3 regions of the Vibrio syngnathi genome follow, and region 3 is predicted to be linked to each of the others. Evidence: predicted binding sites of a transcription regulator. Region 3 holds the regulator's gene; each other region holds the start of a gene.
What was found. The regulator PurR, encoded in region 3, represses purine synthesis genes. The targets are predictions, from matches to a motif close to TNANGNAAACGTTTNCNTNA.
Positions count from the first base shown of each region.

Region 1 (8,017 bases), 230 kb from region 3:
TTTTTGTGGTCTAAAAAACTCTAGTAATGACATTGCGAATTAGCCCCCGAACAGTCTTTTGAAGATGCCTTTCTTCTGTTCCGTTAAGAAACGGAAATCCACTTGGTTACCCAGTAGTCGTTCTACAGTATCATTGTAAGCCATACCTGCATCGGTTGCTTCGTCAAAAATAACTGGAACACCTTTGTTCGACGCGTTCAGTACTGCTTGGCTCTCTGGAATCACACCCAGTAGAGAGATGTGAAGAATCTCTTCAACGTCCTCAACACTGAGCATCTCACCTTGAGTTACACGTGCTGGGTTGTAGCGAGTCAGTAAAAGGTGCGTTTTTACTGGTTCTAAGCCATCTTCTGAACGACGAGACTTAGAATCAAGAATACCGAGAATACGGTCTGAATCGCGTACAGAAGAAACTTCTGGGTTAGTCGTAACAATCGCTTCATCAGCAAAGTAAAGCGCCATCAGAGCGCCTTGCTCGATACCTGCAGGAGAATCACAGATGATGAAATCAAAGCCCATTTCATCCAGTTCATCAAATACACGACGAACACCATCTTTTGTTAGTGCATCTTTATCACGAGTTTGAGAAGCCGGAAGAATGAATAGATTCTCTGTGCGCTTGTCTTTGATCATCGCTTGGTTCAGTGTCGCTTCGCCATTGATAACGTTAACGAAGTCGTACACAACACGACGCTCACAACCCATGATTAAATCTAGGTTACGCAGACCGATATCAAAGTCGATAACTGCGGTTTTCTTCCCTTTCAGAGCTAAGCCTGAGGCAATAGCTGCACTGGAGGTCGTTTTGCCTACCCCGCCTTTACCTGACGTTACAACGATAATGCGTGCCATTTTGTTTTCCTTTTTATTTCTCTTATATTGCGAGGACATCAACGTGTAATACATCGTTTGCCATACTGAACATGGTTTTCTTCTGCCAGTACTCGCTTTCAATTTGATCGCTGAGCCAGTAATTTCCAGCAATGGAAACCAGCTCGGCTTGTAAATCATTACAAATTATTTTTGCTTCAGTTTGACCACTCGCGCCTGCAATCGCACGACCGCGTAAAGTGCCATGGATATGGATGCTGCCATCGGCAATCACTTCCGCACCGGCACTCACATGGCTGAGGATCAACAGGTCGCCATCTTTTGCATACACTTGCTGACCAGAACGAATCGGCGTTCTCACCACTTTTATCGGAGCCATCTTCGCTGGAGCTTGAGAAGGAGATTTACTGGCTGTCATCACGGCAAAACCAGCTTCTTTCGCTAGGTTCTGCATACGCTTATCCGAACAACCAGCCACACCTACAGGGATCATGCCCGCTTGAGATATACCCTCTTTCAGTTTCACAAAATCGATATCACCCGCGACTTTGCTAATATTGATAACAACAGGTGCAGCAGCGAAAAAAGTGGGAGCTTGGTTTACTTTTTCTTGAAGAAAAGACACCGCATTTTCGACTTGATCATCGGATAAGTGCAAAACAGATAGCGTAAAACTGCTACCTTTTAGATCTGGATTACTAGACATCGAAAACTACAGGACCTCAATAGCGGATTGGTACAATTTCTTTATCAATAAAATAAAGGGCGTTGCCTGAAACTTGGTTTATCATGTTATATTCCCAAACCAAGCACAGCAAGTAATCTTGTTGTCAAATGAACGTTTTGTTCCCAATATTTCCCTTAACATAAACTATTGATCTCGTAAGTGAGAGTTTTGTAGTCATAAACAATAAAAAGGTTTGTCATGCTGTGTTCTATATATAAAAGTTCAAAGAAAGAAGGAACATACCTTTATATCCCTAAGAAGGATGATTTCTCACAAGTTCCTGACGCATTGATGCAAATGTTTGGTAAACCTAGTTTTGTAATGGTAATAAAAATGGATGGCCGTAAACTGGCGCAAGTGAACATTGATAAAGTGAGAGAATCACTGAACACCGATGGTTTCTTTTTGCAGGTTCCGCCACCACCGGTTAATGAACTTGAACTTCATAAAGAGCGTAAAGCTCAGCAAAAAGTTCAAGACGAAGAGTGATAGCTACCTTAATTCAGGGAGGAGTGATCGTTGAGTAAATTTTCGAAAACCATATTGGCTGTGTCGGCATTACTATTGGGTAATAGCCTGTCCATTGGTTCAGTTCAGGCTGAAGAGCTGAGCTTTGAGCAATATGTAGAGAAACTAAAGCAACAAGGCCGTTCAGAAGGCATCTCTGAAGCGATCATTGAAGAAGCCTTTGATGGTGTGACGTTTAAGCCAAGAGCAGTGAAAGCCGATAAAAACCAACCTGAGAAAAAACTGACTCTGGATGAATACATCCCACGCGCAGTGCCAGATTGGAAAGTGAAGCAAGCAAGGTCACTCTATAAGAAACACTACACCGCGTTAAAGCGTATTGGTGATGAGTATGGTGTTCAACCAAGATTCATTGTCGCGCTATGGGGTGTTGAGAGTAATTTTGGTAAGTTCACGGGCAATTACAGTGTTATCGATGCATTAACGACCATGGCCTACGAAGGGCGCAGAGAAGCGTTTTTCCGTAGCGAAGCCATGGCGGCACTGGCGATTCTTGACCAAGGCCACATTACACCCAAAGAGATGAAAGGTTCTTGGGCTGGTGCAATGGGCCAACCTCAATTTATGCCTAGCTCATTCCTAGCTTATGCTGCAGATGGTAATGGCGACGGTAAGAAAGACATTTGGGGTACTGAAGAAGATGTCTTTGCTTCGGCGGCTAATTATCTCAGCCAATCAGGTTGGGATGACAAATATACTTGGGGCCGTCAGGTTCACGTTCCGGCAACCGTGTCTATCGAGATGCAAGGCCGAGATAAGGACAAAGCGAAATATCTAAAAGAGTGGTCTGAACTCGGTATTAAGCGCTTTGACGATCGCCCATTGCCAACGCTTGATGAAGACATTAAAGCTTGGCTGATTATGCCAGACGATGAAACCGGTCGTTCGTACCTCATTTACAACAACTACAATGTGTTAATGAAGTGGAATCGTTCTTACTACTTTGCTTTGGCAGTAAGCCATCTAGCAGACAGAATCAAGTTTGATTAGTAGATCCAGCTTGCTTTGATAGCATTTGGCCTACCATAGGCAGAACGAACTAAAGGACTCTTCGGAGTCCTTTTTGATTTTATATTTTAGAGATTTAAGAAGGTGGTCTTGTGCTAACAGACAGAGCTGCACAGATGGTGATATTCCATGCGCTGATCAAGCATGAAGGTTTTACTAGTGCTGCAAAAAGCTTGAACGTTTCGGTGTCTCATATTAGTAAGCAAGTTGCTTTGCTCGAGGACTCGATAGGTATCAAGCTGGTGCAAAGAACCACACGTAGCCTAACGTTAACTGCGGCAGGAGATGTATTCTATCAGCACTGTGAGCTGCTGTTTAACACCGTAAAAGCGGCTCAAATGGACATGGACAGCCAGCGTGATGATATCTCTGGAATATTGCGAGTAGGGTTGTCACAATCATTTGGCACACTGCATATCATTCCTGCGATTGATCAACTCAGACAGCTTTACCCACAGCTGAGAATTGAAGTGCATTTGTTCGATTACAAAGTGGACATGATTGAAGAGCGCTTGGATCTCTGGATCACCAATAATGAAGACCTGCCAGAAGGTTATATTGCGCAGCGTTTAGCCGACAGCCAATTTGTAGTGGCCGCATCACCGGATTATCTAATTAAGGCAGGGACTCCCCATGTACCTTCGGATCTGATTGACCATAACTGCCTTATCTATCGCAGCCGTGAACGAGACTATACCTCGTGGGCATTTGATAACGGACATGAGAATCTCAGTGTCAAAGTGGCTGGTGATTATTCGGTGGATTTGGCCGAAGCGGTGCGAGATGCCGCGGTATCAGGGTGGGGCATTGCTTACTTGGCGACTTATTTAGTCAAAGAAGAGTTTAGAACAGGCAAGTTAATCCAAGTATTACCAGAATGGAGAGCCAGTCAGCTAATGCCATTCTACGCCGTCTATCCGAGTAGAAAGAACATGCCAAAGAAGCTTTCAGCAGTGATTGAGTTCATCAAAAAGCATGTTGGTTCGCCGACGTATTGGGACAAAAACCTCAAAACTTGCGTTGAGCTGCATCGTTAATTGTTTCCTAATTCATAAATATAATTTCCATATGGAAAAAGTATGCTTTTCAAGCAAGTTAAATCATTAAAATTCAACGCTTTAATATAATCACAGGCAAGGCGGTGATAATCCCAACATCACATTAACAACCGCACCTTGCCGCAAACGATTTCCTCTATACAATGCGTCGCCTTTCCTACCTACAACTTTTAGGTTGACGCATATGGCTTCCCTACTTGGAATTATCACTATTTTAGTAGCCGCTTGGTTACTATCTACGGACAGAAAAAATATCCCACTAAGAACCGTCTCTATGGCTTTCTTATTGCAAATCTCATTCGCGCTATTGGTTCTTTATGTACCAATGGGTAAAGAAGCGCTGAATGCCGCTACTGGTGCGGTATCTAGTTTGATCAACTACGGTCAAGAGGGGATTAACTTTTTATTTGGTGGCCTAACGAATAACGGATTTGTTTTTGCTATTAACGTTCTCGGCATCATTATCTTTTTCTCTGCATTGATCTCAGGTTTGTATCACATCGGCTTTATGCCAAAGGTGATCAACATCATCGGCGGTGCTTTGCAGAAGTTTCTTGGCACAGGTCGTGCGGAGTCACTGTCTGCAACGGCAAACATTTTTGTTGGCATGATCGAAGCGCCATTGGTGGTTAAGCCTTACCTAAAACATATGACGGACTCACAGCTGTTTGCCGTAATGGTATGTGGTTTGGCCTCTGTTGCTGGTGGCACGCTAGTGGGTTATGCATCGCTGGGTGTTGACCTAAACTATCTGATCGCTGCGGCATTCATGTCGGCACCAGCTGGTCTATTGATGGCTAAAATCTTAGTACCAGGCAGCCCTGAGGATGTTCAAGAAAATATTGAGTCTGGTGTGGAGATTCCACGAGCAACAAACGTAGTTGAGGCAATGGCAGATGGGGCTATGTCTGGACTTCGTATTGCCGTTGCGGTGGGTGCGACACTTCTGGCCTTTATCAGTGTGATTGCGATGCTGAATGGCTTGTTAGGTATTGTTGGTGGCTGGTTTGGCGTAAACCTAAGCTTCGAACTTATCCTAGGTTATGTGTTCGCACCCGTTGCATGGCTGATCGGTGTACCATGGTCTGAGGCTGTGGTTGCAGGCTCGCTGATCGGTAACAAAATCGTTGTGAATGAGTTTGTGGCTTTCATCCAGTTAATGGACGTAAAAGATGCACTGAGTGAGCACTCAAAAGCGATCGTTACTTTTGCACTATGTGGTTTTGCAAATATCTCTACCATGGCAATTCTGATCGGTGGTTTGGGCAGCTTAGTTCCAGAGCGTCGCTCTTTCATCTCACAATACGGCTTCAAAGCGATTTGTGCAGGTGTGCTTGCCAACTTAATGAGCGCAGCGATTGCTGGTGTGGTGCTTTCTCTTTAGCTAGATGATAAGTACAGAGTGGATGAGTCAGTCACTTTGTTTCCCCTATAGTAAAGTGACTGATTAATCACACTAATATTCGGTTAGCATGAAAAAGAGAGCCTATAGTTTAATTACATAGGCTTTATTGTTTCAGCAAATAGGTTTGTATCACAAGGTGTGGCGCAAACCTTTTAGGGGCACAAATGGATTTGTCGATTACTTCTTCTCTGGCGTTAATTGGACTCTTGTCCTTGGCTTGTCAGTTGCTTGGCTGGCGTTTGCGTCTCCCCGCTATTCTCCCTCTACTTGTCGTCGGCCTAATGTTAGGTCCCGGCCTAAATATCCTTAATCCTGATGCCATTTTCGGTGATGTGCTGTTTCCTCTGATCTCATTAGGGGTCGCCATCATTCTTTTTGAAGGTGCATTGACCCTTAATTTCAAAGAAATCAGAGGCCACGGTCGCATGGTGACTCACTTGGTGAGTTTCGGCATGTTGATTACATGGGCGTGCATTGTGGTGGCTGCATACTACTTTGTAGATTTCAGTTGGCCATTGGCGGCACTGTTTGCTGCATTAGTCGTGGTGACTGGCCCAACGGTGATTGTTCCCATGCTGCGCAGCATTCAGCCCAAATCTTCGTTAGGCAGCATCTTACGCTGGGAAGGGATAGTGATTGACCCGATTGGCGCTCTGTTTGCCGTCCTTGTTTACGAATACATTGTCTCTTCTGCCGATCCTACAAGCCATGTTCTGTCGGCGTTGGGGCTGACTTTAACCATTGGTTTGGGCTTAGGGATCATCGGTGGCCATTTGATTGCTAAGATGCTGAAAGGGCATTGGGTTCCCCACTATTTGCGTAATGTGGCCGTGCTGACGTTAATGCTCGCCGCGTTCTCTTTTTCAAATGACCTGAGTGAAGAGTCTGGCTTATTAACCGTGACTATCATGGGTATCTGGCTCGCCAACGTGAAAGGCTTGGATCTTGAAGACATTATTGAATTCAAAGAAACCCTGACTGTGTTACTCATTTCTGCGTTGTTTATTCTGTTAGCTAGCAGGCTTGATTCAGGGACTTTTCTCTCAATAGGTTGGGGCGGAATTGGCTTATTAGCGGTCGTCATGCTGGCGGCTCGTCCTCTGAGTGTGTGGATCAGCGGGATCGGCACGGATCTTACCTCAGCAGATAAATGGTTTTTGAGCTGGATGGCGCCTCGTGGGATCGTTGCTGCTGCGGTTTCTTCTTTGTTTGCTATCAAGCTTCAAGAGAAGCAATTGATTGAAGGGGCTGATTTACTGGTGCCAATGGTGTTCTTGGTCATCATTGGCACGGTTGTGATTCAAAGTCTAACCGCAAGTTGGTGGGCAAGAAGGTTAGGTGTGACTCAAGAGAAAGCGCAAGGGGTTATCTTCTTTGGCGCGACTCATTTTGCAAGACAGTTCGCCAAGGTGTTGGCGACACACAACATCAACAGTGTACTTGCCGATACCAACTGGGAAAGCATTCGCTTGGCGCGTATGGAAAACCTCAATGTCTATTTTGGTAATCCAGCCTCAAGCCACGCGGAAAATAATCTGGAATTGGACGGGATAGGGCGTGCCATGATCGTTTCGCCTTACCGTCAAACCAACCCACTAGTCAGTATGCACTATCAAGATGAGTTTGGTGAAAATAAGGTGTTTGAGCTTGAATCGACAGAAACTAAACACGAAAGGCACTCAGTGAGTCGAGATGGCAACAGAAGTCTGTTTTCAGAAGGGATTACCTATTCCAAGCTTAATTCATTGATGGCTCAAGGCTGCCAAATTAAGAGCACGGGTTTGACCGAAGCGTTCGACCTTAATGAGTTTAACGCGCTGTATCCTAAAGCGATTCCACTTGGTGTGATTACTGGGGGTGACTTCCGATTGGTGACGCAAGGTTCTGATTTGGAAAAACTCATATCAACGGAGTGTCAGGTCATTAGTTTATTGCCGCCTTCTGAACAGACGGAAAAGGTCGAGATACCAGATAAGTAGCAACGAGCACTGCATCAAAAGCGAGTCGCCCTGATTCAAAAACGAATAGCTTTATATCAAAAAGCGAATAGCTTAGTATCAAAAAAGCCGCAACGTTCATCACGTTACGGCTTTCGAATTCTGCTTAGCTTATTTTACTCTAGGGCTAGGCCATTGATACCTATTGCTACCTAAGCCGTCATTGCAGACTATTTCGAGTGAAACTGCTCACAAGCGATCATGGTGTTCTCGATTAGGCTCGCAACTGTCATTGGTCCAACACCGCCCGGTACTGGTGTGATGAAGCTCGCGCTCTCTTTAGCCACATCGTATTCAACGTCGCCAACGAGCTTGCCAGATTCCAAACGGTTGATGCCTACATCGACCACAACTGCGCCTTTCTTAATCCAAGCGCCAGGAATGAAGTTAGGCTTACCAACGGCAACCACAACAACATCTGCTTGACGTACATGACCTTCAAGGTCTTTGGTGAAGCGGTGAC
Region 1 is NZ_CP017916.1:909,046-917,062, forward strand. It holds gene minE (cell division topological specificity factor MinE) at 1-33, opposite strand, end outside; gene minD (septum site-determining protein MinD) at 40-852, opposite strand; gene minC (septum site-determining protein MinC) at 875-1,537, opposite strand; gene K08M4_RS04445 (YcgL domain-containing protein) at 1,757-2,047, shown strand; gene K08M4_RS04450 (lytic murein transglycosylase) at 2,078-3,076, shown strand; gene K08M4_RS04455 (LysR family transcriptional regulator) at 3,211-4,131, shown strand; gene K08M4_RS04460 (NupC/NupG family nucleoside CNT transporter) at 4,337-5,536, shown strand; gene K08M4_RS04465 (cation:proton antiporter) at 5,722-7,536, shown strand; gene folD (bifunctional methylenetetrahydrofolate dehydrogenase/methenyltetrahydrofolate cyclohydrolase FolD) at 7,725-8,017, opposite strand, start outside.
Region 1: the regulator PurR is predicted to act here: its motif matches at 4,271-4,290, upstream of K08M4_RS04460 (NupC/NupG family nucleoside CNT transporter).

Region 2 (8,017 bases), on a different replicon from region 3:
AAGATTGCGGGTGAGGTGAACAGAAAATACGATTTATCACTCGACCCACAAGCGGTTTCTGCGTTTAAGATGGCGTCGTTTGCGGCTATTGAAGACAAAGGAGATGTTATCCCTTGTACATATTCTCTTTTGGTAGAACATCTAGGCAAAAAGAAGATTGCGGTTGGAACGGGCAGTCAACGTAAAAGTGCCGAACAGTTACTCGATAAAACAGGTATCTTGAGTAAGCTCGATATCCTAGTGACAGCAACAGATGTTAAGAATCATAAGCCAAACCCTGATACTTTCTTAGATGCGTGTTTTGGTATGGGGTTGCAGCCAAAGCAGTGTGTTGTGTTTGAAGATACTCACCTTGGTAAGCAGGCAGCTCATGCCGCTCATATGGATTGTATTCTTGTTGCAGAAGGTAATAAGCTCGAGTTCTATCCCGCACCAAGTGTTTGTTAAGTGAACGACTCTAGAGTGAAGTTAACGGCGCTGTGGTGCGACTCAGGTTTCTGCTATGCAATTTCACTCATCTCAGTGTCTAAGAACAAACAGACACTGTTTCTTCCCGCCGCTTTCGCCTCGTATAGTGCCAAATCAGCACACTTGTAATTGAGTGCAGGTTCACCTGTCAGGTTGGTTATTCCACCACTTATTGTAACGACGTTGTCGAACTCGATACTGATCGCGATTCTCAGCCTATTAAGCACATAGTCGGCTTCTTGTGGTGTCGTGTGAGGCAAGATAACCCCAAACTCTTCTCCACCAATACGAGCCACGAAATCGGTATCTCGACATTCACGTTGCAGTACCTGTGCTACTGTTTGTATGGCTTTATCGCCATAATCATGTCCAAACCTATCGTTAATGCGTTTGAAATGGTCAATATCCAATATGGCTAAGCAAGATTGCTCGCGATTAGGGTAGCGACTAACGCGAGAACACTCGTCACGAAGCTCCAGGTCGAACTTTCGTCTATTCCAGCAGCCAGATAGTGCATCTTTCTCACTAAGGTTTCTCAGTTTATTCTCGAGCTCTTTGTGTTTGCTGATATCAACAAATGAAGCGACATAAAATTGAATCACACCTTTTGAGTCTTTGATGGTTTGGATGCGAAGAATTTCCGTGATTAAGGTGCCATCTTTACGTCGGTTCACCACTTCGCCTTCCCACATTCCTGTCTCTTTAATGACGCTCCACATTTTAATGTAGAACTCTTCATTATAGCGGCCAGCGTTAAACAATGAAGGCTGTTTACCTTTTACATCTTCTAACTCGTAGCCACTGACACGGGTGAACTCTTGGTTTACTTGTATGATTCGGTTGCTTTTGTCTGTGATTATTAGGGCAGACATACCGTTCATTGCTGCTTTGGCGAGTTGGCTTTCGATACTGTTCTTTTTATGGTTACTGTTCCAAAGTACAAAGCCGACAGAAATCATTGAAATTAATATCGAGAGTATGATTATCTGAACGACTATGGCGTGATTTTCTTGTTGAAACTGAGTGTTAAATTGATGTTCTTCAATATGAAGAACCATATAAATTGGTCCTTCAAACTGCTTAATCTTAGGGCTGATGTCAGAGTGAAAATACCAGTTTTTACCATCAAAATAGCTGGATGAGATGCCGCTCTGAATATTCTGCCACAGGCCTGGGGCTAGTTTTGCATATGTCTTGTCTGAACGTGATTCAATCACATGCCCAAATGAATCCTCAGGGGCGGGACCCATGATGACATGTCCGGTTTTGTTGAGAATGACAGGAACAGTTGTTGATGTCCCAATCTGGTATTGTAAGCGTTCATAGATTTCGCGCATATTTAGGTTAGCAATGAAATAGCCAATAATGTGCTCCCCTACAGTCACAGGCGTCATAATGCGAAGTGTCGGCGCAAAGGGGCGAACTAACTCTCCATTTTCGGCCTCAAGATCAATGCCTTTAGCGCTTACCTCTCCGATCGATAATTCTTGTAGCACTTTGTAGTAATCGCTAGAGGATTTGTTCTGTAACTTGCGGTCTGCGACGACAGTTGCTTGACCGTCCTTGTAGTTGACGCGGAAGACTTCGTTGGCGTCTAGATCTAGGAAACGTAGTTGAGAGTAGTATTGTTGCCCGTTTGCTAATACTACCCAGAGATCTTGAAGTGCCTGTTTGTTAGCAATCGAAGGTTCAGCAACTGCACGGAGTAGGGTCTGTGAAGAGGCAATAGAGGGAACCGCGTTTGATATTTGCTCAACAATAATCGCGAGTTGATGAAAGCTGTATTCGATTTGGTTTTGATTCGACTGTTTGATGTTCAGCGCGTGCTGAGCTTCAACCCGTTCAAATTCAGAGTTTATATAGAGAGCAGGGACTAATCCTAGGACAAACAGGGTACATAGAAATTGGCCGATCAGTTTTTTTATACTCGTATTCATCACTGTCCTCGAAAAATCAGCGCAATACTATATATTTTATAGGCCTATTAATGTGATCTTGACCCAAAATTTATAATAAGGATTGCATATTATTTTGATTTCAATGAAATTTATTGCATTTGGGGTGTTGGTTGAGCAATTAGGTATCAGAAAGGAGGCCCGTCCGTAAATATAATTGGGATCATAGTACGGACAGGCTATTTTAGATAAAGCGGATTTTTAGCCTATGCCTGGTCGTAATTAACTTAAGCCAATGATATTCCCTTTGCTGTCAATGTCCAATTGCATAAAAGCCGGTTTGTCAGGTAGGCCTGGCATTGTCATTACATTGCCGCATAAAGCGTAGATGAAGCCGGCACCCGCACACAGTTTTAGTTCTCTAACCGGTACGTCAAATTGTGTAGGTGCACCTTTTAGATGCGCTTCAGTGGATATAGACAGTGGCGTTTTTGCTAAACACACAGATAGGTCGCTATAACCGTGTTGGCTAAACTCTGCCAACTGTTTTTTGGCGAGTGGTGATAGCGAAATACTTGCCGCGCCATAACCGACTTCAGCAACTGCCATCAGTTTCTCTTCTAGGCTTTGTTCAGAGAGGTACAAAGGTTTAAATTCACAGTTATTTTGGCATGCTTTTACCACGGCATGAGCCAGAACCGTGGCGCCTTCGCCACCTAAACCAAATGCTTCACTGACTTCAACGCTAACGCTTGGGTCGAAATCGGTGATCATCTGTTTTAAAGCATCGAGCTCTTGACCTGAATCTTGTGGGAATCGGTTGATCGCAACAACGGTCGGCACTTGATATTGCTTAACGTTGTTAATGTGCCATTTGAGATTCTCAAAGCCAGCAATAAGTGCGTCTTGATCATCATTGAAAATTGAATCTGGTAGGGGAGTTCCCGGTCTTAAATCGTATAAGCCTGAATTCGCTTTTAGGCCGCGTAATGTTGCGACGATCACTGCGCAATCTGGTTTCTTATTCGATGCTTTAACCTTGATGTTACACGCCTTCTCAAAACCCATGTCTGAGCCAAAGCCGCCTTCAGTCACGACAAAGTCACTCAATTTCAACGCTATCTTGTCGGCAATGATCGAAGAGTTACCGTGTGCGATATTCGCGAAAGGTCCTGCATGTATCAGGGTCGGTACACCTTCAAGGGTTTGCATCAATGTTGGCTCAATAGAGTCTTTCATTGTCACTGTCATAGCGCCCGCAACGTTGAAGTCATCTGCGGTTAATGGCAAGCCTTGATGGTTATAAGCGAGTACGACACGACCAATACGCTTGCGTAGGTCTTGAAGGTCGTCAGCTAGGGCAAGAATGGCCATTAGCTCAGAAGCGGCCGAGATATCAAAACCATCTTCACGTTCAAAGCCGTTGATTGTTTTGCCTGCTTCGTTCTTTCCTACAGTTATCATGCGCAGTGCGCGGTCATTGTGGTCAAGTACACGTCGCCACACGATTCTGCGTGGGTCTATATCCAGAGCTTTTAAGCCTGAGCGAGCCTCAAAGGCTTCTAACCCTTCTCGCTGCTCATGATATAAACGAGCATCAATAGCGGCAGAGGCAAGGTTATGCGCGACCGTAACGGCATGAATATCGCCAGTCAGGTGTAGGTTCAATTGTTCCATTGGGGCAACTTGTGAATAGCCGCCGCCTGCTGCACCACCTTTTACACCAAATACCGGTCCCATCGAAGGCTGACGAATACAGGCCATAGCGGATTGGTTAATCTTAGCGAGGCCTTGTGCTAATCCGATAGTGGTGACGGTTTTGCCCTCACCAAGAGGCGTAGGTGTGATAGCCGTAACAACGACTAATTTACCATCTTGTTGGCTAGCGAGGCGTTCAAGTGATGTGAGAGACACTTTAGATTTGTATTGCCCTAATGGCTGATGTTCGTTGTGTTGCAAGCCAGCTTGCTTGGCAACCTCACTGATGCTTTTAAGGGGAGTAGAGCGACAAATATCAATATCAGACAGCATATTTGATCCTTATATCAGAACCGAAAAGGTGGTGCGTAAACGTTTGCGTGGCGATAGTACTGTATAAATTTGCCATGTAAAGGCAAACCACATTAATTATGTGCTGGAAGATAACAGATCTAAAGAGTCATTGCGCGAGATCAAATCTTAAACGAGCAACCTATTCGATTTGATTACCTTTAATTACTGTTATCTGGGGTTTGATAGAAAAAGGGCTGCATACTAGCAGCCCTTCGTAGGATAGATAATTTTATTTAGGGATTGCCTAAAAAGATTAACGATCCCAGTATGTTTCTTCTAAGCTATCTTCGCGTTCAGGTAATGCACGAGAAAGGCGAGGAGAGTGCTGAGTTAATACTTCGTAACTTACACGGTTTGCGTACTTACAAATTTGAGACAAAGACGAGTAAGTGAGGCAAGTGTGTTCGTGCTTTTCTGAATTTGGCACATTCACATGATGATAACTGTTTGCTGCCATGTCGTGTAGTAGTGCAGAAAGCGCACCATCACCAGCACCATTAGTGTTTTTAATCTCGCGCGGGCCGCCTAGGTAAGGGCCAATGTGAGAGTACACTTTTACTGGGGATACACAGTCTTGCTTACGCATAGCGCGGCTGAATTCATATTTATTGAACTCAGGAATGTTACCGGGTAACAATGGCAAAGTGGTTTCGCGTTTCGCAGGCTCGTCAGTGTAACCTGCCATGTATAAGCCAATTGGGCCAGCAGTACATAGAACGAGGTCAACCCACTCAAGCGCTTTATTAGCCGCCAGTAGAGGATCTTTTTCACCCGTTAACGCTTCACCTTCATCTTCGTTCATTGCGACAATGGTTACGTTCTCTTTCAGGTATTCTTGCCACCATTCCGCATTACCTTCGATCACGTACTTAGTACCAAGTGTTAGTACAACTGGCACATTGTGCGCTTTCGCGTATTCAATCGCTTTTTGCACCGCTTTTGGCATCGGATCTTCAGGCTTGCCACGCATTAGGTAAGACGAAACAACCAATGCTGATGCTTTCTCAAACACTTGTTCAGGAATACTTTCAGGAAGTAGTTGGTTCATGTGGCCTTCGTTGATGGCAAACGTACGTTCGCCATCTTCAGAAATCAGCGTATAGCAGCGACCAATTGGACCATCAACAGTTTGAAGGTGGTTTAGATTCATACGAGAAGAAGTACGGCAAAGGTAACGATAACCAAATGAGCCCACTTCAATCTTCTTAGACATAACGCCAAGCAATACAGATTTACTGTCCGCTAGTACGGAATAGTTGTGCAGTGTGTTGCCGATAGTATCGCCAGGGTATTGATGCGTGATCAAACCACGCTCAACTAGTTCTTCGTACAGGGCATCTGCTTTACTCTCTTCCAATACCAGAGAGTGACCTTTACTCAGCTCGTATTTTTCAAGGAACGCGTTATCAACACGGGCTTCGATATCAACAATCGTTTGACCAACACCGACAATTGTTGCGCGGTGAAGCTTAGGCGTTTGTTGCATTTGGTTGACCAACGGATCACGTGCGTGAGTTGGAAAGTAGTGTTTAGATTTACGCTGTCCAGGAAACTTCATATGAAAAATACAGTGAAAAAATTTTGCCGCATGATATCACATTTTGTTTCTGATTCTTTCATTTTTATTACATTTAGAGTCACCTGTACGATGTCTGTACAGTTGGTTAGGTATGTACAGGTGACTCGTCTTACTTTTCGCTTGAGGCCATTTACGTGAGCCTATTCCGCTGGGACGAGTGTTGCTGGATCAACGTAAGCCTCGGTACCCCAGAGCGGAACGGTTGAAAGGCTATGCTTGAAACTGCCTTCTGTTTCTTTCGTGGTGTATGACAAGTAAAGCAGTGATTGATTCTCTGCATCGTAGATACGACGAACCTTCATTGTTTTAAAGAAGATACTTTTTGATTGTTTGAATACCACTTCACCAGATTTGCTTTTGTCTATTTTAGCAATCATTTCTGATGTAATTTCACCGGTTTGACGACAAGAGATAGAGCTATCGCTTGGATCGGAAAGGCTAAGGTTTGCTTCGATTGAAGCTATATGACAAGTCACACCTGCGATTTTATCATCATCTAAAGAAGACATTTTGATATCCTTCATTGTGAAGAATCCAAGAGAGACGTCGCCAACCTCGTTGTCCGAACAGCCAGCCAACATTGTGATGATACCCGCTGCTATTAAGGCTTTTTTCATAAGAAGTCCTTTTTATTTATAGAGTTCTGTTTACTATAAGGATATTGAAAGCTTGAATACGAGTGTAGAGCTTTTCGTTAAGTTCTTAAAGGATGTTGTTGGATAATGGAAAATATGAAGCATTTAAAGTACTTGTTGGCCTTGGTCATGCTCTGTATGCTCTGTGCTTGTAGCTCGGCACCTCAGTCGAATATATGTCTTCCAAATAGCTGTGACATTTGGGGATACTAACCGTAGGTACTAAAAGAATGAATAACGAAATACCTGAAATTGTACAGAAGAAAAACCAATGGCTGTTTAGTCAACTCGATATTGCCTACCCCGCAAAAGAGAGCCTGCTAGGCCGAGAGCTTTATCAAAGCAAACTCCCGTCCAAGACATACCAACTCCTCACCCAAGATCAAACACCTTCCCAAATTGATGAACTGCATAAAGTCGACTTCCATAAACTGACCGTACTTTTTTCACTTAACCAAGCCAGCGCTTACCAAGATGAAACCGAAAGGGCGCACATGTTAGAGTTTTTGAGTCAGATTATGTTATCTGACGAACATGTCTTATACATAGGGACTCAAAATGGTGATGTAGCAGCGAGCGCTATCGTTACAGAAGCGGAGGATTCTCTGCTAATCTCAGACGTTGTGGTTGGAAATGGTCAAAGTATCAACGCTTTTGCTAAGCAGATCCTTGATTTTTGGGCACAAGATCATGCTTCTTACGATAAAGTGTGGATCGAGAATTAAAGATTCTTTGAGAAAGCGTTAATCTAAGTAAAATACCCCGTCTTATATAAAGGGTATTGTATGTACAAGCTTTTGTCCTCAATTGCTGTCTTGTGTTTTAGCGCTTATTCTTCTCTCAGTTATGCCAATGACTGGGATGTCAAACGCATCCTCGTTTTTCACTCATACGAACCTTCTTACCATTGGACTGCAGATTTCCAAAAAGGGATCGACGGTGCGCTCAGCCAATCTAAAACCGAAGTTAAACTCTCAATTGAGTATTTGGATTCAAAACGCATCCATAGCCCAGAGTACTACGATTCTCTCGCCGGTTACTTACGCACCAAATATGAAGGCTATACATTTGATGGTGTCATCGCGACTGACGACAACGCAGCCAACTTCCTAGAATCTCTGTCTAATTTGATTGATCGCTCCACACCTGTCGTTGCTGCCGGTATCAATGATTCCAGTACAGATATGTATACGGTATCTGATAGAGCAACCGTGCTTTATGAGAACGATCAGATAGACGTCAATATTGAGCTGATTTCTAAATTAAGACCTAATCTAAAGAAGCTGTATTTTGTAAATGATTACAGTGTCACTTCTAAATTGATCCAGAAAGAAATGAATCGCGTGATGGCTGAGTTTCCCTATATCACTTTGGTCGAAATACGCGAT
Region 2 is NZ_CP017917.1:899,464-907,480, reverse strand. It holds gene K08M4_RS18940 (beta-phosphoglucomutase family hydrolase) at 1-447, shown strand, start outside; gene K08M4_RS18935 (sensor domain-containing diguanylate cyclase) at 501-2,405, opposite strand; gene K08M4_RS18930 (formate--tetrahydrofolate ligase) at 2,646-4,394, opposite strand; gene K08M4_RS18925 (inosine/guanosine kinase) at 4,669-5,973, opposite strand; gene K08M4_RS18920 (CreA family protein) at 6,135-6,611, opposite strand; gene K08M4_RS18915 (hypothetical protein) at 6,860-7,354, shown strand; gene K08M4_RS18910 (HD domain-containing phosphohydrolase) at 7,415-8,017, shown strand, end outside.
Region 2: the regulator PurR is predicted to act here: its motif matches at 4,426-4,445, upstream of K08M4_RS18930 (formate--tetrahydrofolate ligase).

Region 3 (8,017 bases):
CAATTCTAGTACTACAGAAGATAAAAGCCAGAAACATGATTTTTTTTTGATACAAGACAATCTTAAACCTTGCTATTTGTCGCCCATCGCAATTCAATATAGGCATTACTACTAACGAGTAACTTTGCGTTTCGCAAATAACCTTGTTATTCAGCCTTGGTGTGCCTATACCCAAATCACTCGACGATGCTAGGTATACACACACCACAAGACTAAATCAGGATCTAAGAAATGAAAGATACGAAAGCATTCAACGAACAACGAGCAGAAATATACTGGTGGCTATCAAGCTTGTTCGCTAAAGAGCTCACTCAAGAAGAACTCGATCACTACCACTCTGTTGAAATTCGTTCTTTCCTAACTGGTTTAGGCGAAAATGAAACACTAAAGCCGGCAATTGATAGCTTAGTGGATGCGCTAAACCGTCTACAAACACGTGAAGATGCTCAATTAGAATTGTCTGCTGACTTCTGTGACTTATTCTTAAAGACTGATAAACATGGCGCACTTCCTTACGCTTCTATGTATATCGGCCAGACTGGCCTTTTGAACGATAAGCCAGCAAAAGATATGGAAGAGATCATGGCTAAACACAACTTGGTGGTTAACCAAGACCTGAAAGAGCCAGCTGACCACATTGCTATCGAACTCGATTTCCTAGGTAATCTCATCATTCGTTCGAACGAAACTGAACTTGAAGAAGAACTAGAGAAATCCTTCGCTGTTCAACAGCAATTTATCGAACAACAACTTCTTACTTGGGTACCAAAGTTCAACGTTAAATGTCATGACGTTGACGAATTCGGTTTCTACGCTTCAGTCTCATCTCTGCTACTTGCATTCTGCAAATTGGACACCCAATACCTCGCTGGTGAATAAGCTTATTGGATGACTCGTTAAATAAATTCAGAAGAATGTGACAATTCACCCGGATTTCCGGGTGAATTTTATTGCGAGTAATTTCTAGTCAGTCTAAAATTGTGACCGCAAACGATAAAATATGAAACATTCACGAAATGCTATGCTTATTATAGTTTTGAGCATTTCGGTGTTAAGACAAGCCGCTCAATAGCGGTTTTTTGTTTTTTAGCACTTTAGTACCCAAAGAGCCCTACAAATTTAAGCTCTTAGTTAGGTAGCTTAACGGCTACTTCATTCCGTACTTTGGGAAAGTAGCTTCTAATAGGATAAAACCATGGCCACTATAAAAGATGTCGCTCGCTTAGCAGGCGTATCAACAACAACCGTTTCTCACGTAATCAACAAAACTCGCTTTGTTGCAGAAGCGACGCAAGAAAAAGTAAATAAAGCCGTAGACGAACTGAACTATGCACCAAGTGCCGTTGCTCGTAGTTTGAAGTGCAATACAACCCGCACTATCGGCATGCTAGTTACTCAATCAACTAACCTATTCTTCTCTGAAGTTATCGATGGTGTTGAAAGCTACTGCTACCGTCAAGGTTACACTTTGATCCTGTGTAATACGGGCGGTATCTATGAGAAGCAACGTGACTACATTCGAATGCTTGCAGAGAAACGTGTAGATGGCATCTTAGTTATGTGTTCTGACCTAACTGAAGAACTGAGAGGCATGTTAGACCGTCACGCTGACATCCCTAAAGTAATTATGGATTGGGGCCCTGAGAGTTCTCAAGCAGATAAGATCATCGACAACTCTGAGGAAGGTGGTTACCTAGCGACCAAGTACCTCATTGAGCACGGTCACTCCAAGATTGCTTGTTTAAGTGGCCACTTAGACAAAGCGGCATGTGTTGAACGCATCGCGGGTTACAAACGCGCACTCAACGAAGCGAAGATTACTGCCGATGAAAATATGATCATCGAAGGCAACTTTGAATGTGACACAGCTGTGATTGCTGCTGACCAAATCATTGAGATGGAAGATCGCCCTACCGCTGTATTCTGTTTTAACGACACGATGGCATTAGGACTGATGAGCCGATTGCAAGAAAAAGGCATTCGTATTCCTGAAGATATCTCAGTGATCGGTTACGACAACATAGAATTGGCTGAATACTTCTCTCCACCGTTAACGACGGTTCACCAACCTAAGCGCCGTGTTGGTAAAAATGCATTCGAAATACTACTAGAGCGTATAAAAGACAAAGACCACGAAAAACGCGTCTTCGAAATGCACCCTGAAATTGTTGAACGAAGTACAGTTAAAACGTTAAATTAATTGATGTAATGAGTTTAGTTTAATCAAGCGCACCTTTAGGTGCGTTTTTTTTCTCAACAAACAAAATGCACTTGCATGCATAATTCGAAGATCATTAATTGAAGCAATATCACATTTTCAAGTAAGAAGTGTGAGCCTAATTCAACAAAAACTTTATTCTAATAACCCAGTCACGCACAGGGCAAACCACTTGAAAAAGTGGGACGCAAAGCTTCCGGCCTAAACCACTCGTTGGTATGGTAGCGGGGTTACCGATGGCAAAATGCAGTAACTGCTAATACTTTAGTAATTTACAGCCTATTGACAATTTAATTGCAACATTTTGCTAATCTCTCGGACCTGCTTATTTGGTGGCGTAGTTCAAATACACCGAGATAAATAACATGGATAAACCGATACTAAAGGACTCAATGAAATTATTTGAGCCCCTAGGAAAAATTAAGTCACGCTCAATGTTTGGTGGATTCGGGCTTTTTGCTGATGACACAATGTTTGCCCTGGTTGTGAATGACCAGTTGCATATACGATCTGACAAATGCACAACGCAACAATTCGAACAACAAGGATTTCAACCATACGTCTACAAAAAACGTGGTTTTCCTGTCGTTACTAAATATTTCGCTTTACCTGAAGGCTTATGGCAAGACCAAGAGAAAATCTTGCAGCTTGCGACTACGTCTCTAGGTTTTGCTAAAGAAGAGAAAGCTGAACAATCTTCTGCTAAACCAACTCGACTCAAAGATCTGCCTAACCTTCGACTCGCCACCGAGCGGATGTTGAAAAAGGCAGGGATCGATTCTGTAGAACGTTTATATGAATCTGGCTCTGTAAACGCATTTAACGCCATCAAAGAATCGCATGCGTCTTCTGTCAGTATTGAACTGTTATGGGCGCTAGAAGGCGCGATCAATGGTACACATTGGTCTGTTATACCGCAGCAACGTCGTGAAGAGCTTATCAATCACGTCAATTAACATTGTCAGTGCAAACTATCTAGATAATTAAGCCGCATTTTTGCGGCTTTTTTTATATCTGGTGAAAGTTATTCTATGCTTTGCCTGTCTATCTATACTAATGGTATACATTGAAAAACTAATGGTATGCATTGAAAATTTAGAGGAAGTATCAATGAGTAAAAAAATGATATTGGGTATTGTGTTGGTCATAACCATCGTCTTGTTAGGCGTCAATTTCGGCCAGTACTTAACGCTTGAAAATGCGAAAGCCCAACAAGCTGTTTTGAATGACTACATCGAGAGCAATTTCATTGCCGCTGCCGCTATCTACTTTGTCGCTTATGTCATGATTACGGCTTTCTCAATTCCTGGCGCTGCCGTTGTTACGCTGTTAGGCGCTGCGCTGTTTGGTTTCTGGAACAGTTTACTACTGGTGTCCTTTGCAAGTGCCATTGGTGCAACCCTCGCCTTCTTAAGTAGCCGTTACTTGTTACGTGACTGGATCCAAACCAAGTTTGGTGACAAGTTAGCCACCATCAATAAAGGCGTTGAAAAAGATGGCGCATTTTACTTGTTTTCTCTGCGTCTAATTCCCGTGTTCCCATTCTTCCTTATTAATCTGTTGATGGGTCTAACACCGATGTCGGTTAGTCGTTACTACATTACAAGTCAAATCGGGATGTTGCCGGGTACTGCCGTTTTCTTGAATGCCGGAACTCAACTCGCAGAAATTGATTCACTTTCGGGTATCGTGTCTCCCTCAGTACTGTTGTCATTTGCCTTACTGGGTGTGTTCCCAATTATTGCCAAATGGTTGATGAATAAATTTCGCTCAGCACCTGTCGCTGAGTAACGAATATAACTAAATAACTTATATAGCTAAATAATGCATGCAGCCAAATAAGGTTCTATTTCAATGAAAATCTTCAGTGCATCGAATCCGACAGAAGCTCATATCATCTGTGGATTGTTAGAAAGTGAGAATATTGCGTGTGAAGTCCGTGGTGAGGGTTTGTTTGGTTTAAAAGGGGAAATCCCATTTACTGAAGATACAGACCCTTACGTATGGTTATATGAGCCAGAGCTCGCTAACAAAGCCCGTACGATCGTCAATGACTACCAAAAACAGCAAGATTCGATCATCTATGAAGAGTGGCGTTGTGGTGAGTGTCATGAAATCAATGAAGCACAATTCGGGTCTTGTTGGCAGTGCGGTGCTGCATCACCAGAATAAAAACATAACGAACGATACTCCTCCCTCAAAATAAAAACGGGAAGCTATTATTAGCTTCCCGTTTTTATTTCAATTCTATTCAAGTATGTTCTGATCAAGGATCTAGAGAATCACTGAATTTGCTTTTGAATAAACGCGATAGAGCGTTGGTTGAACTCTTCAGGGTTTTCTACATTACACACATGTCCGCAATTCGCTATTTCCACTAACTCACTCGACTCGTGCGCTGCAACCATCTCTTTTACGGGCTTGATGAACATGTAGTCACGTTCTCCCATCAAATAAAGGGTTGGGATCGGCAACTCTCTATCTTTGAAGTACTTCATAAGAGGGTTTACATCAGCAGTTAGGATAAACCAGCGTTTAAATTCTTTTTGGCACAGCTTTTTAGCTTCGCGGATAAATAGGTGACGTGATTCTTTCTGACTTTTTTGCGGCATCACAACATAAGCAAAAAGGCTATATAACCACATATAAGGAATGATGTGCTTACTCAAGTTTCCTAATTTGATTAAGACTTGAGAACGAGTGTTAAGTTTAGTAACGGCACCACCAAGCACCATCGAACGTACTCGGCTTGCCGCCAATTCAGCCACGTTGCGAACGATAATCGTACCCAAAGACATGCCTACAAAGTGTGCGGATCGGATTTTTAGATGATCTAACACTTTAAGTATATCGAGCGTTACTGATTTGAACGTATAACGGTTCGAAATCAGATCTTTAAGTATATTGTCTGATTTACCATGCCCTCTCAAGTCAATGAGAAGCAAGTTGAAATGCTGTTTATAGGCTTTGATCTGCTTAAACCAAATGGAGGAACTGCCTCCGGCGCCATGCACAAACACAACCCACTCATCGCTCGTAGGGTGAGTAAATGTTTTATGAAATAATAAACTCTCAGACATACCTATCGCTTAATTTATTTATGGAGCTAAGCCTCATCACAAGGCGATGACTAAGGATATCACGCAATTAAGAATTTTAAGTGATAATAGTGTCAAACCCAACACTAGTCATGTGAATACCTGACCACCTTTTCTACCTGACTAAAATGAGTTTGCAAGCTTTCTCTTCGTAAACGTGATGTGATCTGACCAGAAAACAAAAAGGCACTCTACTATCAGAGCGCCTTCTTTTATTATGAGCTGTTGTTATTCAACAACTGAATTTTAAAGCTAAGTCAACACGTTAAAATGCAGAATGGTACATCGTAAGATATTCTTTTGCTGCATCCTCCCAACTAAAATCTTGCTGCATCGCGTAAAGCTGAACGCGCTTAATTTCAGATGGATTTTGTGCATAAAGTAGTAATGAACGATGTAATACCGCTAGTAATGCTTGCGGTGTTGGCTCTTCAAAAGCAAAGCCGGTCGCTATCTCGGGATCCTGATCGTAGTCATTGACGCTATCCTTTAACCCCCCGACAGAGCGCACAATCGGTAAAGTGCCGTAAGCCATGCTGTAGATTTGGTTCAAGCCACAAGGCTCAAATTCAGAAGGCATCAAGAAGAAATCAGAACCCGCTTCAACCAAATGCGCCAGCTCATTATTGTAGGCTTCTACGAATGAAAACTTGTCTGAATGAAGTGCGGATAACTCTTTCAATTGACTCGCCAAAACCGGATCACCAGTACCGACAATCACGATCTGAAGATCGTTTTTCAAAAACTGCTCGATGATCGGCAGTAAGTAATGAACGCCTTTTTGGTTGGTCAGACGGCAAACCATGCCATAAACCGCACAATCGGTAACGGGTAAGCCAACATCTTGTTGCAGTTTTTGCTTACAAGCTGATTTCCCACGAGTCATGCTGTGTTTCGTCGCTTTGAATTTACGAGGAAGGAAAGCGTCTGTTTCCGGGTTCCAAGCTCCGTAATCACAACCGTTGAGAATTCCAAATAAGTCTGCCGAACGATGTTGGAACTCTGCTGCCATGCCATGGCTACCTAACTCCGTTTTCAGCTCTTCTGCGTAGGTTGGGCTTACTGCATTGACCTTATCAGCACACATCACGCCGGCTCTCAGCATAGTGACATGCGTGTCACTCACTGAAGCTTCAGGCACATTGTAGCTATGCATTTCTGGTAGAAACTGCAGTTCATCGTATGCGAACACACCTTTGAAAACTGCGTTGTGAATCGAGATAACACTGCGCGTATTTTCAAAGAAATCGTGTTGTTGATAACGTGATTTAAGCAAGAAAGGCACAAAACCTGTGTGCCAGTCATTTGCATGAATGATATCAGGTTGGAACGCGAGCTTAGGAAGCATATCCAAACAAGCCGTACTGAAGAACGAGAAGCGCTCTCCGTTATCGGCATACGCTTGATTGTTCTCTGCGTACATTTCAGGGCGGTCGAAATACTTGGCACATTCAATAGCGAAGACTTGAACACCTTCGACACTCAACTTTTTGACTTGATAAGCAGTGTGAGGCCAATGATCGAGCTCGGTTGACAAAATAACTTCAGCAGAACCAATGTTCGGAATGTTTCTATAAGCAGGGATGGTCACTCGAACATCTTGTTCGAGTGTTTGTAACGCTTTTGGCAGTGCCTTGGCTACGTCAGCCAAGCCACCACTTTTGATCAAGCCTTCAACTTCAGACGCTACAAAAAGTACCGAGAGAGTCTTAGTAACCAACTCGTGCTCCTTTAGAAATCACTACAACACCATCGTCAGATACGTGGTAATGCTTTTTGTCTTCTGTCAGATTCACACCAATCTGTGTACCCGGTGCGATATCTGCATCTTTATCAATGATAACGCGGCGCAGGATACAACCCTCACCCACTTTTACATCACCGAGTAAGATACTTTCGCTAATATCACACGCTGATGCGATATTGCTGCGGAAGCCCAATACACTCTTTTCAATACGCGAACCACGTACATAACTACCGCTACACACAAGGCTATCAATGATCTGAATTCGACCATTTGCCGAATCAGTAAACGTAGCGGGTGGTAGTGGCGGGTAATAAGTGTGTAGCGGCCATTTACGGTTGTATAGCGAGAATGGCGCATCTTTCTTAAGAAGGTCCATGTGCGCTTGCCAGTACGCGTCAATCGTACCTACATCGCGCCAGTAAACTTCTTCTTTCTCACCAGTAATACGGTTGGTGCTGAAATCATAAACAAACACATCACCACGTGGGAACATGTTTGGAATAATGTCTTTGCCGAAATCGTGTGTCGAACCTTCTCTATCAGCATCTTCCGTTAGTTCAGCAAAAAGCTCTTTCGCTTCGAACACGTAGTTGCCCATTGAAACGAGCGCTGATTCTGGATCGCCCGGAATCGACTTCGGATTTGCAGGTTTCTCTTCAAAGCCAATCATACGGCCGTCAGCATCCACCTCGATAACACCGAACTCTGATGCTTCAGCAAGCGGCATTCGCAGTGCAGAGACGGTTAACGCTGCTTTCTTTTCTTTATGGAAATCAAGCATTTGTTTGATGTCCATTTTATAGATATGGTCAGAACCAAAAATACAGACTTGATCAGGTTCTTCCCGCTCCATAAAGCCCATATTTTGGTAGATAGCATCTGCTGTGCCTTCATACCAACGCTTTCCTTTACGCATTTGCGCAGGAATTGGGTCGATAAAACGATCTGTGATGC
Region 3 is NZ_CP017916.1:1,137,198-1,145,214, reverse strand. It holds gene torD (molecular chaperone TorD) at 232-879, shown strand; gene purR (HTH-type transcriptional repressor PurR) at 1,196-2,200, shown strand; cyclic di-GMP riboswitch class I at 2,371-2,456, shown strand; gene K08M4_RS05435 (TfoX/Sxy family DNA transformation protein) at 2,584-3,174, shown strand; gene K08M4_RS05430 (TVP38/TMEM64 family protein) at 3,329-4,009, shown strand; gene K08M4_RS05425 (putative signal transducing protein) at 4,073-4,390, shown strand; gene K08M4_RS05420 (alpha/beta fold hydrolase) at 4,501-5,298, opposite strand; gene glgA (glycogen synthase GlgA) at 5,582-7,036, opposite strand; gene glgC (glucose-1-phosphate adenylyltransferase) at 7,026-8,017, opposite strand, start outside.